Regions from separate parts of the Paenibacillus sp. NRS-1760 genome, predicted to be linked through region 1. Evidence: a T-box and tRNA genes for the amino acid it is inferred to sense, from the RefSeq annotation. Region 1 holds a T-box; the other holds one or more tRNA genes.
The links. The T-box of region 1 lies ahead of metG (methionine--tRNA ligase). A T-box ahead of a tRNA ligase gene usually reads a tRNA of that ligase, here a tRNA-Met.
Positions count from the first base shown of each region.

Region 2: it has a tRNA-Met gene. The T-box ahead of metG (methionine--tRNA ligase) is inferred to sense a tRNA for this amino acid. The anticodon was not compared.

Region 1 is NZ_JBITPK010000010.1:586,653-591,012, reverse strand. Features, by position in the region: gene ACIFSR_RS13655 (NUDIX domain-containing protein) at 1-452, opposite strand, end outside; gene metG (methionine--tRNA ligase) at 457-2,103, opposite strand; T-box leader at 2,146-2,407, opposite strand; gene ACIFSR_RS13645 (serine hydrolase domain-containing protein) at 2,671-4,134, opposite strand; gene ACIFSR_RS13640 (GNAT family N-acetyltransferase) at 4,173-4,360, opposite strand, start outside.
Region 2 is NZ_JBITPK010000016.1:131,333-135,692, forward strand. Features, by position in the region: gene ACIFSR_RS25190 (ABC transporter substrate-binding protein) at 1-1,349, shown strand, start outside; gene ACIFSR_RS25195 (2'-5' RNA ligase family protein) at 1,417-1,929, opposite strand; tRNA gene ACIFSR_RS25200 (tRNA-Met) at 2,345-2,421, shown strand; tRNA gene ACIFSR_RS25205 (tRNA-Ile) at 2,459-2,535, shown strand; tRNA gene ACIFSR_RS25210 (tRNA-Leu) at 2,557-2,642, shown strand; gene ACIFSR_RS25215 (RNase H family protein) at 2,842-3,357, opposite strand; gene ACIFSR_RS25220 (RDD family protein) at 3,578-3,973, shown strand; gene ACIFSR_RS25225 (hypothetical protein) at 4,145-4,360, shown strand, end outside.

The DNA.
Region 1 (4,360 bases):
ATATCCGTTTTATGATTCAGTAGATCCCTAAAAAGCTGCTTCTGCACGCTGCTAATACATTCAATATCGATATCCTCCAACTTCGTAAAAACCAACTGCAGCGACTCATTATTGCTATCCTTATGCAGTACATTTTTACCATCCTCAGCTAATTTACCTGTTAAATCTACCGCAACGTTGAAGATAAACATGACGAATACAACTTCATTGCCATCAGGATATCGATACTGCATATTGGGACCAGTGTAAATGGAATACAAATCATATTCTGTTACATGCAGCCCCGTTTCCTCCAACACCTCTCTTATCATCGTATCCTCAATCTTTTCTCCCGCTTCCATTCCGCCGCCAGGCAGACCCCAATCTCCGTAGTCTGATCTTCTCTGTAATAATATTCTTCCAGCTTCATCTTTAATAATGGCTCCGCCAGTGACGATAATTCTCTTATTCATAGGCTCACTCCCTTTTGGATTGAATCTTTAGTGCATTTGTTTCTTCCTCAATGCGACCAACGTCAATACGCTCAAACAACAGCTCTAAACCTTGAATTTTTTGGTTAGCAGCTACAGTAATGAGCTCCCAGCTAGGCTCAGGAAGAGTTAGAAACCTTCTTATTTTCTCGCATGAGAAAGGAATAAACGGGTTCAACAATTGAGACAGATTCGCTATAATTTGCACGCAAGTGTTTATAGTAAAAGCACAAGCCTCTCGATTTTCTTTAATCTGAATCCATGGCTTTTGTTCATCAAAATATTTATTTGCTCTACGAATAGTAGCAAAAATTAACTCAATCGCTTCCTTTAGTCGTCCTTCTTCAATGAATGCACCTGACTCGACATATAAAGAAGCAATGGCTTTTATCCATTCCGCGCTCTGCTTGCTTTCAGGAACGTTTCCTTCAAAAGATTTATTTACAAACGCTAGCGTACGATTGACTAGATTGCCAAATGCGCCAAGCAACTCTCCGTTGTGACTATAAATAAATTCTCGCCAAGAAAAATCAGTATCCCGTTTCTCTGGACCGTTTGCGATCAGGAAATAACGAATAGAGTCTGGCTCATAACGCTTCAAAATGTCCGGCACCCAAACCGCCCAATTATTGCTTGTCGAAAACTTTTTCCCTTCCAGCGTCATGTATTCACAAGAGATGATTCGGTCAGGCAAATGGTATTCCTCGGCGCCTATCAGTACAGCCGGCCATATTAGTGTATGAAAAGGGATATTGTCTTTACCGTGTACATAATAAGAGGTTATTTCCTCATTTCCGTCCTTCCAGAAGGCCTCCCAGCTGCCGCCTGTTTCAGCAGCCCACTGCTTGCTTGCCGATAAATATCCGCTTACTGCTTCAATCCAGACGTAAATTTTTTTATCCTCGAACCCTGCAACCGGAACCTCCACGCCCCAATCTAAATCCCTTGTTGCCGCACGATCTTGAAGCCCCTCTGCAAGATATCTATGCGTTAATTGTACTGCATTTTCTTTCCAACCTTTTGTTTTTTTTGCATACTTAGTCAATTCAGCTTGGAAGGAAGAGAGTGCAAGATAATAATGTTCCGTTGGTCGCTCAATTGGAGGATTCCCGCAAAGCTTGCATGTCTTGTCTGTCAGGTCGGCTGGGTCAAGCAAGGTTGAACAATAATCACATTGATCGCCTCTCGCACGGTTGCTGCAAACAGGGCAAATCCCTTCAACATATCGATCCGGCAAAAATCGTTGATCTGTTTCACAATACGTTTGTTGGATTGTTTTTTTATATAAATGTCCTTTTTCTAAAAGTGTCAAAAATAACTGTTGAACGACTTGGTGATGAAATGGCTGGTCTGTTCGAGTATACAAATCATACGTAAACCCAAGCTGCTTAAAACATTCGGCAAATTCCTGATGAAATCGATCTGCAATATCTCCCGGAAAAACACCTTCCTGAATCGCTTGCACCGCAACAGGTGTACCGTGGCAGTCACTTCCAGATACATATAACACCTTATTTCCTTTTGCGCGGTAATAACGTGCCAACACATCCCCTGGCAATACACTCGCCAGTCTTCCCAAATGCAATGAACCGTTCGCATAGGGCCAAGCACCGCCAATAAACACATTTGTCATCATAACTCCTCCTTTTTTTGACAAACAAAAAAGCCCTCATCCCAAAGGGACGAGAGCTGTGCTCACGCGGTACCACCCAATTTTATTAATGCCTCGCGGCATTAACCTCTTCAGGTACGATGCTTATGCATGTATACCCTAGCACAGTAACGGGTGCGGGTTCCGGCGCAGCCTACAACCATATGAGGTTTCGATGCGCAGCTCAGAGACCATATTCCCAAAGTTATTCTTTACCCCTTTTCAGCAACCGGGGCTCTCTGTAAAAAGACATCGCCTTGGTACTCTTTCTCATCGCAGCTTTTGTTAGAATATTCAATTTATTGGAATTATACTCAATATGATATTTCAAGTCAAGGTGATTATGTTACTGCCCACCTGCTCAATCCGACGATTGATTTCTGCTGTTAAAAAGAACTCACCTCACATTGTGTAATATATGATATTGGTCGTTAAACCCCATTTCGTTCGGTAAGTTTATTTTTTTTATTCCTGTATGTATAAAAAAAGGACGCCGCTTGGCATCCTCTCTGAATTTCTGCTAAAACGCATAGCTGTGCTGTCACGATACTAAACCTGTACACCAATTAATTCGAACGCATTAAATCCAAATGAAACGTTATGGGTACATTTAAGTTCTATTTTATGATCATAAAAGCGAACGAAATAGGTTATCACATACGGGGTTTCTATGTAGATCAAAGTGAGAGATAGTTGATTGCTGTCTATCCAACAAGCCTGTGTAACCACTTCCTGATCATGTGTTTCCAAATCTTTCACAAAATGATCGATTGAATGGTTTGTGGTGCTGAAGTTAAAAGAATACGTCTTCACACTCTGTTCGCCAAAAAATAACTTAAACTGAAATTCGTTCCCGCTTGCTGCAAAATGAAGCTCAGTGAGTCCTTGTTTATTATCCATGAATGAAAAACGAAGATCATCTAAGCGAATAGGACTAGGCTCACTTAATGCTAGTATGAACGGATTAGCCATTTTCAAGAGATGCTGATCTAAATCTGATTTTTGTTCACCGTCTTCAGAGAGGATATCCGTATCTATTTGCAAGAGGATATGCTCATACACTAAATCTAGCATGGTTTGAAGCTGTTTCATGGAAGAGAAGCTCGATGTTGCCGCAATAACAACCTGATGTTTGGCCGACACAAAACACAGCTGCCCATACCCGCCATTTCCCATAAAGCAGCCATCACGACATAAAAAAAATTGATACCCATAACCTTGGGAAAAATCGATGCGCACTTCGTCTCGCGCTGTATCGCTTTGCACGCTGGTGGCGAGTGTAATGTATTTCTCTGAAACGATTCGCTTGCCATTAAATATGCCTTTGTTTAGCAGCATTTGCCCAAACTTAGCTATCCCTTCAGTAGGAATACTTAGTCCCATTCCCCCAGCAACGACGCCAAGTGGACAGGTTTCCCAAGAAGGGGATGAAATGCCTAGAGGCATAAACAAACGAGGCATTAAATATTCGGTTAGCTTTTGACCTGTTACTCTCTCAAGAATAGCAGATAACATATAGGTAGAATGTGTACTGTAACGATAATAGGTTCCTGGCTTATGCTCTACTTCCATTGCTAAATAGGCTTTAACCCAGTCCATTTGCTCTGCTACGCTTCTGTAAATATTGTCATGATGGCCAGCATTCATCGATAGCAAATGGTGTATTGTCATTTCAGCTAAGTTGTCCGAAATCGCGGGAGGCAGCTTATCAGGAAAAAAAGAGATAACATTGTCTCTTAAATCCAACAGCCCCTCGTCACATGCAATACCTATCCCTATTGATGTGAAGCTTTTGCTAAGTGAGAATAACAGCTGCAGAATATCTGGACGATAAGGATCACGATAAAACGTGGAAGTAGCCTTGCCGTTTTGCATCAAGATAAAGCTGTTCAACTTCAAGTTTAATTGATTGATTTGTGTAAAAAACGCAAGCAATGACTTTGATGATAAACCATGGTTTTCTGGTCGACCCATTTCCATAACACTTATCAAGCCTTCAACATCGTTAGTCATGAATGCAATCACCCACTCTTTTATACTCAAAGAATCTACTAGCTCAATTGTTTAATAAACGTCACTCTATCGTAACCGCTGCTAAAATAGTCCTTTTCATATAGGCTGAGCTCAAAACCGATCCGTTGATAAAAGGTTATCGTATCTTCATTACCCGGATGCCCTAAAGTATAAAGAATAATTTCCTTCTCTTTCAGCTCGTTTACTTTATTGCAGATGATAGAAA
Region 2 (4,360 bases), on a different contig from region 1:
CGGATAATGAGCCGTATTTCCGTCAGCAATACACGGATATGTATGAAATGTCTCATCCTAACATTGAGTTCCAAATCGTAGGCGCAATCAACTATGATGATCAACGCTTTGAACAGCAAGATCCTGCAAAGCCAACAAAGCAGCCAGATCCGTATGAAAAAATGAAAGAAATGCTAACTGGATCAAATCCAGTCGATGTGGTTGTTCTGGATTACAATATGCTTCGTCGGATGACACAAGACAACTTGCTGCAACCGCTGGATCCGCTAGTAGCACAAGATAAATTCGACTTGTCGGATTATGTTCCAACTGTTGTTGAAGGCATTAAAGCTGCTGGTGACGGCGGATTGTATGCATTGACGCCAACGTTCAACTCTTCTGCACTTTACTACAACAAAAAAATGTTTACTGAAGCTGGTGTAACTCCTCCGACAAACAAAATGGAGTGGACTGAAGTTCTTAACCTGGCACGTCAAGTCGCTAAAGGTGAAGGCGTGGACCGTAAATTTGGATTCTCTTTCAATCGTTGGTCCAATGACGGCTTTAGCAATGCGCAGTCTTATAGCCAAGCATTGCAGCTAAAAATGTGGGATGACAAAGGCGAGAAAATGCTCGTCAATAGCGATCAGTGGGAAAATGTATGGAGCACTGTTGCATCGCTGTATCAAGAAGAAGTGATTCCTACACAAGAATTTATGAATAAAATGTATGAAAAGCAAAATTCCGAAGGCGGCAATGACCCATTCTATGGTGATTTGTTCATCAAAGGCAAAATTGCGATGACGATCGGTGATTATGGTTATATCAATGAGCTTAAGAGAGCTTCGGACAACGCTTCGAAAATTAAAGATTTTGAAGCTGTTGATTGGGACGTTGTGACAGTTCCCGTTTCTCCAAGCGATCCAGAAGTAGGCAGCAGTATTTCATTGAGCCAGTTGATGGGTATTAACAACAAAGCTCAAAACGATAAAGACGCTTGGGATTTCATCAAGTTCTCCAATAGCAAGGAATGGGCTAAGCTGAAATCAAGAAGTCTATATGAAATGGTTGCACGTAAGGAATTTTTGACGCCAATCGGCGGTTTGCAATACAATATTGACGCATTTACTTCACTTAAGCCAATGCCGGCTGTAGATACGGACAAAATCTTCCGTGAGAAACCAGGCGTATGGGAAGCTCAACAACCTGGCTATGAATTGTTCCAGGCTGTAATCGAGAAGAAAAAATCTGCTCGTGAAGCGCTAGCTGAGTGGGAAACACGTGGAAACGCGGTTTTGGAAAAAATTAAAAACAATCCAACTGGAGAAGGCAACGGCGGCGGAGTCGAAATTATGCCAATGCCAAGATAATTTGAAATAAGAAAGAAGCCCGTAATCGACCTCTGCGTCGTTTGCGGGCTTTTTCCTTAATATTTGTCTAACCTCGTAATAGAAAGGACTGGTAAGCGGTCCAAGAGCCGTTCTCGGTCTGATACATCAGGTGTATGCGATCAATTCTCGAAGTAAGATCAATGGACTGCATGCGCAGATTTCCGAATAAATCATGCAGCTCATCAGCTGAGATTTCTTGCCCTATCGTGACATGTGGCGTGAAAACATATTTGGGCTCGACAATGGCCAGCGGACCGCTGCATACGCTCTCCTGGAGCTTCTGCATGGAAACGGTGTCTTCAAGCGCTAAATAGAGCACATGACTTACAGGGAAAAAAGTAGATACACGGTTCAAATGGATAGAGAAAGCAGGCAGCTTAGATGTTGTTTGCTCTAAATGAGCGACTGCAAGCTGCAATTCATCGTCTGACCAATCTTCTGCGTATCGTACTGTCAAATGAGCAGGCACAGCTGTGTAATGCGGATCATGGCGTCTTCGCCAGCTATTAGCGAAGTCCTGTACATGCTTTTCGGGGAAAACAACAATTCCATATAACATGGTCTTCAGCTCCTTCGAAATGACCTATTTTGAGTATACCCCATTTGCATGTATGATCCCAATTTTGGGGTATTCTAATGTATACAGCTTTTATTGGAGTGATAAGCATCAGCTTCTCCAATAAGATAGTGGAGGGATGACATGAGATGGGTATATTGGGTTCGCCTATATGAAACCAAATTTCAAGCGGGTTGTTTGGTTAGGAGAATGGAGAATGACGGTTGGATGTATGGCTATGAAACTCCGCATGAGGTAGAGGTATTTCGATCCCGAAAAGGGCGATACGGAGTGAGGTTTATACCATAAAAAATAAAAAGAAAATAAATTAGAATATTTTGCTTGACTTAAAACACACCTATATAGTATATTATTTTATGTCGCCAATTCAACTGGCTTTGCTCAAATGGATATACGTCGCGGGGTGGAGCAGCCCGGTAGCTCGTCGGGCTCATAACCCGAAGGCCGCAGGTTCAAATCCTGCCCCCGCAACCAACCTTTCGATGAATACGTTGAAATATACGTTTTTCGAGGGCCCTTAGCTCAGTTGGTTAGAGCGGTCGGCTCATAACCGATTGGTCGGGGGTTCGAGTCCCTCAGGGCCCACCATAAGCAAAACCTTTACAACATGCCGGGGTGGCGGAACTGGCAGACGCACAGGACTTAAAATCCTGCGGTGGGTGACCACCGTACGGGTTCGATTCCCGTCCTCGGCATACCTCGAAGACATTGACGAGTCAATGGTTTTCACGAAGTACATAAGATGTACAAACGATAAAAGAACCTCCTTTATAGAATCTGACTTGTCAGTTCTAAGCAAAGGAGGTTTTTTTATCGTTAGGTACTTAATATCTAGCAATTTAATTTAATATGTTAATTTCTAAAGCTGTTAAGTAAATTATAGGCTGGCAGTAATTAATTTATAGCAGCTTGTCTCGCAGCATTATGGGCTAACCTATGGAGTGTATTGTTTTTCTTGTGCTTGCTTATGTATTTTATTTGTATGTGAACGTTGGGATACATATTATTTAAATGATGTAGAACTGCCAATATTTCATCTCTAGCATCTTTATAGTGTGAATGAGAAAAATAATCTTTTGATAAAATGTTTGCGATTTGACTGCAATCAGTATAGATAATAGCGAACTTCGGCTCATACTCCGTCAGCGCACTTGCAAGTATTTCTAGACTGTAACGAACAGCAAGCAATTCACCGTAATTGGAACCTTCAATATATTCCATCATAATTTTTTTGGCGGTAACGCGTATTGTTCTATTGAAGACAAAACAACAAGCAGCTCCATGATTATTTTGCGCAACGAAACCGGAGTAGTCACAATACAAACAAATCATACTCTTGTTCACAATGTTTTGTCTTAAACGGGGATTGGCATATGCTCTTTTTATTAGCAATTCTGTTGTAGTATCCACAAAATCTATCCTCCAGATTATATTCCTTCTTTCATTATTTTAATCATCGTCAAAAAAGAGATGGGTTAGTCTTCAAACGGGAATGCCTCGAAATATTTTTTACTTTAAGGATAGGCGAATGGATTAAGGTATACATCGGAGCTGATAAGCGTAAGTTTTAATAGGAATGTGTCTGAATAAGGGAGTAACATTAATGATGTAATACTGGAGGGGACTCGGCATGAACGCAGGTTTTTGGATTCGATTAGGAGCTTCGTTGCTGGATGGCATTATTATTGGCATTCCATTAGCCATTATTTCATTATTATTTACAGGAGGTAATGAAGGTAGAGATTATTTTACAGATGTGGTCTCATTCCTTTACTCGTTACTGGTTCCGGTATTTTGGAGCGGCTATACCATTGGGAAAAGGATATGCGGCGTACAGATTAGAAAGCTGGATGGCTCACCTCCAGGTATAGGCACCATGTTATTGCGTAATGTTGTCGGTGGACTCGTTTATGGATTAACATTAGGTATTGCTGTGATCGTCAGCGCCTTTATGGTCGGTTTACGAGAGGACAAAAGAGCGATTCATGATTTTATAGCAGGAACAGAAGTGGTGCATTCTGATTAAGCTGTCTTATGAGCTCGTTGCGATATCATGCAGCGGGCTTTTTTTATTATATTTTTGGCATTTGCCACGAGATTTAATGCGGGAACTTTTTTTGCTTTCTCTATTTTGAATGAAGTAAACTAAGAGTTGTATTGAAATACCTGAGCAATAAGGGAAGTTGGTGGATGGTTGATGCAGCACAAGAACGAGGAGAATTCACTTAAGCTAAGCGCGCGTCGACTCTATGCGGAGATATTCTCTTTAAAGGACACGCTTTACAATGATCTTCTACATCGGTTTAAGGATGATGTTTCACTCACGGAAAAAGCGGAGCAGTGGAAAACCGGCATAATGGCAGCTGCGATCTCTACAGCGCTCTACAGCTCTTCTCTGGGCGGAAACAAGGAG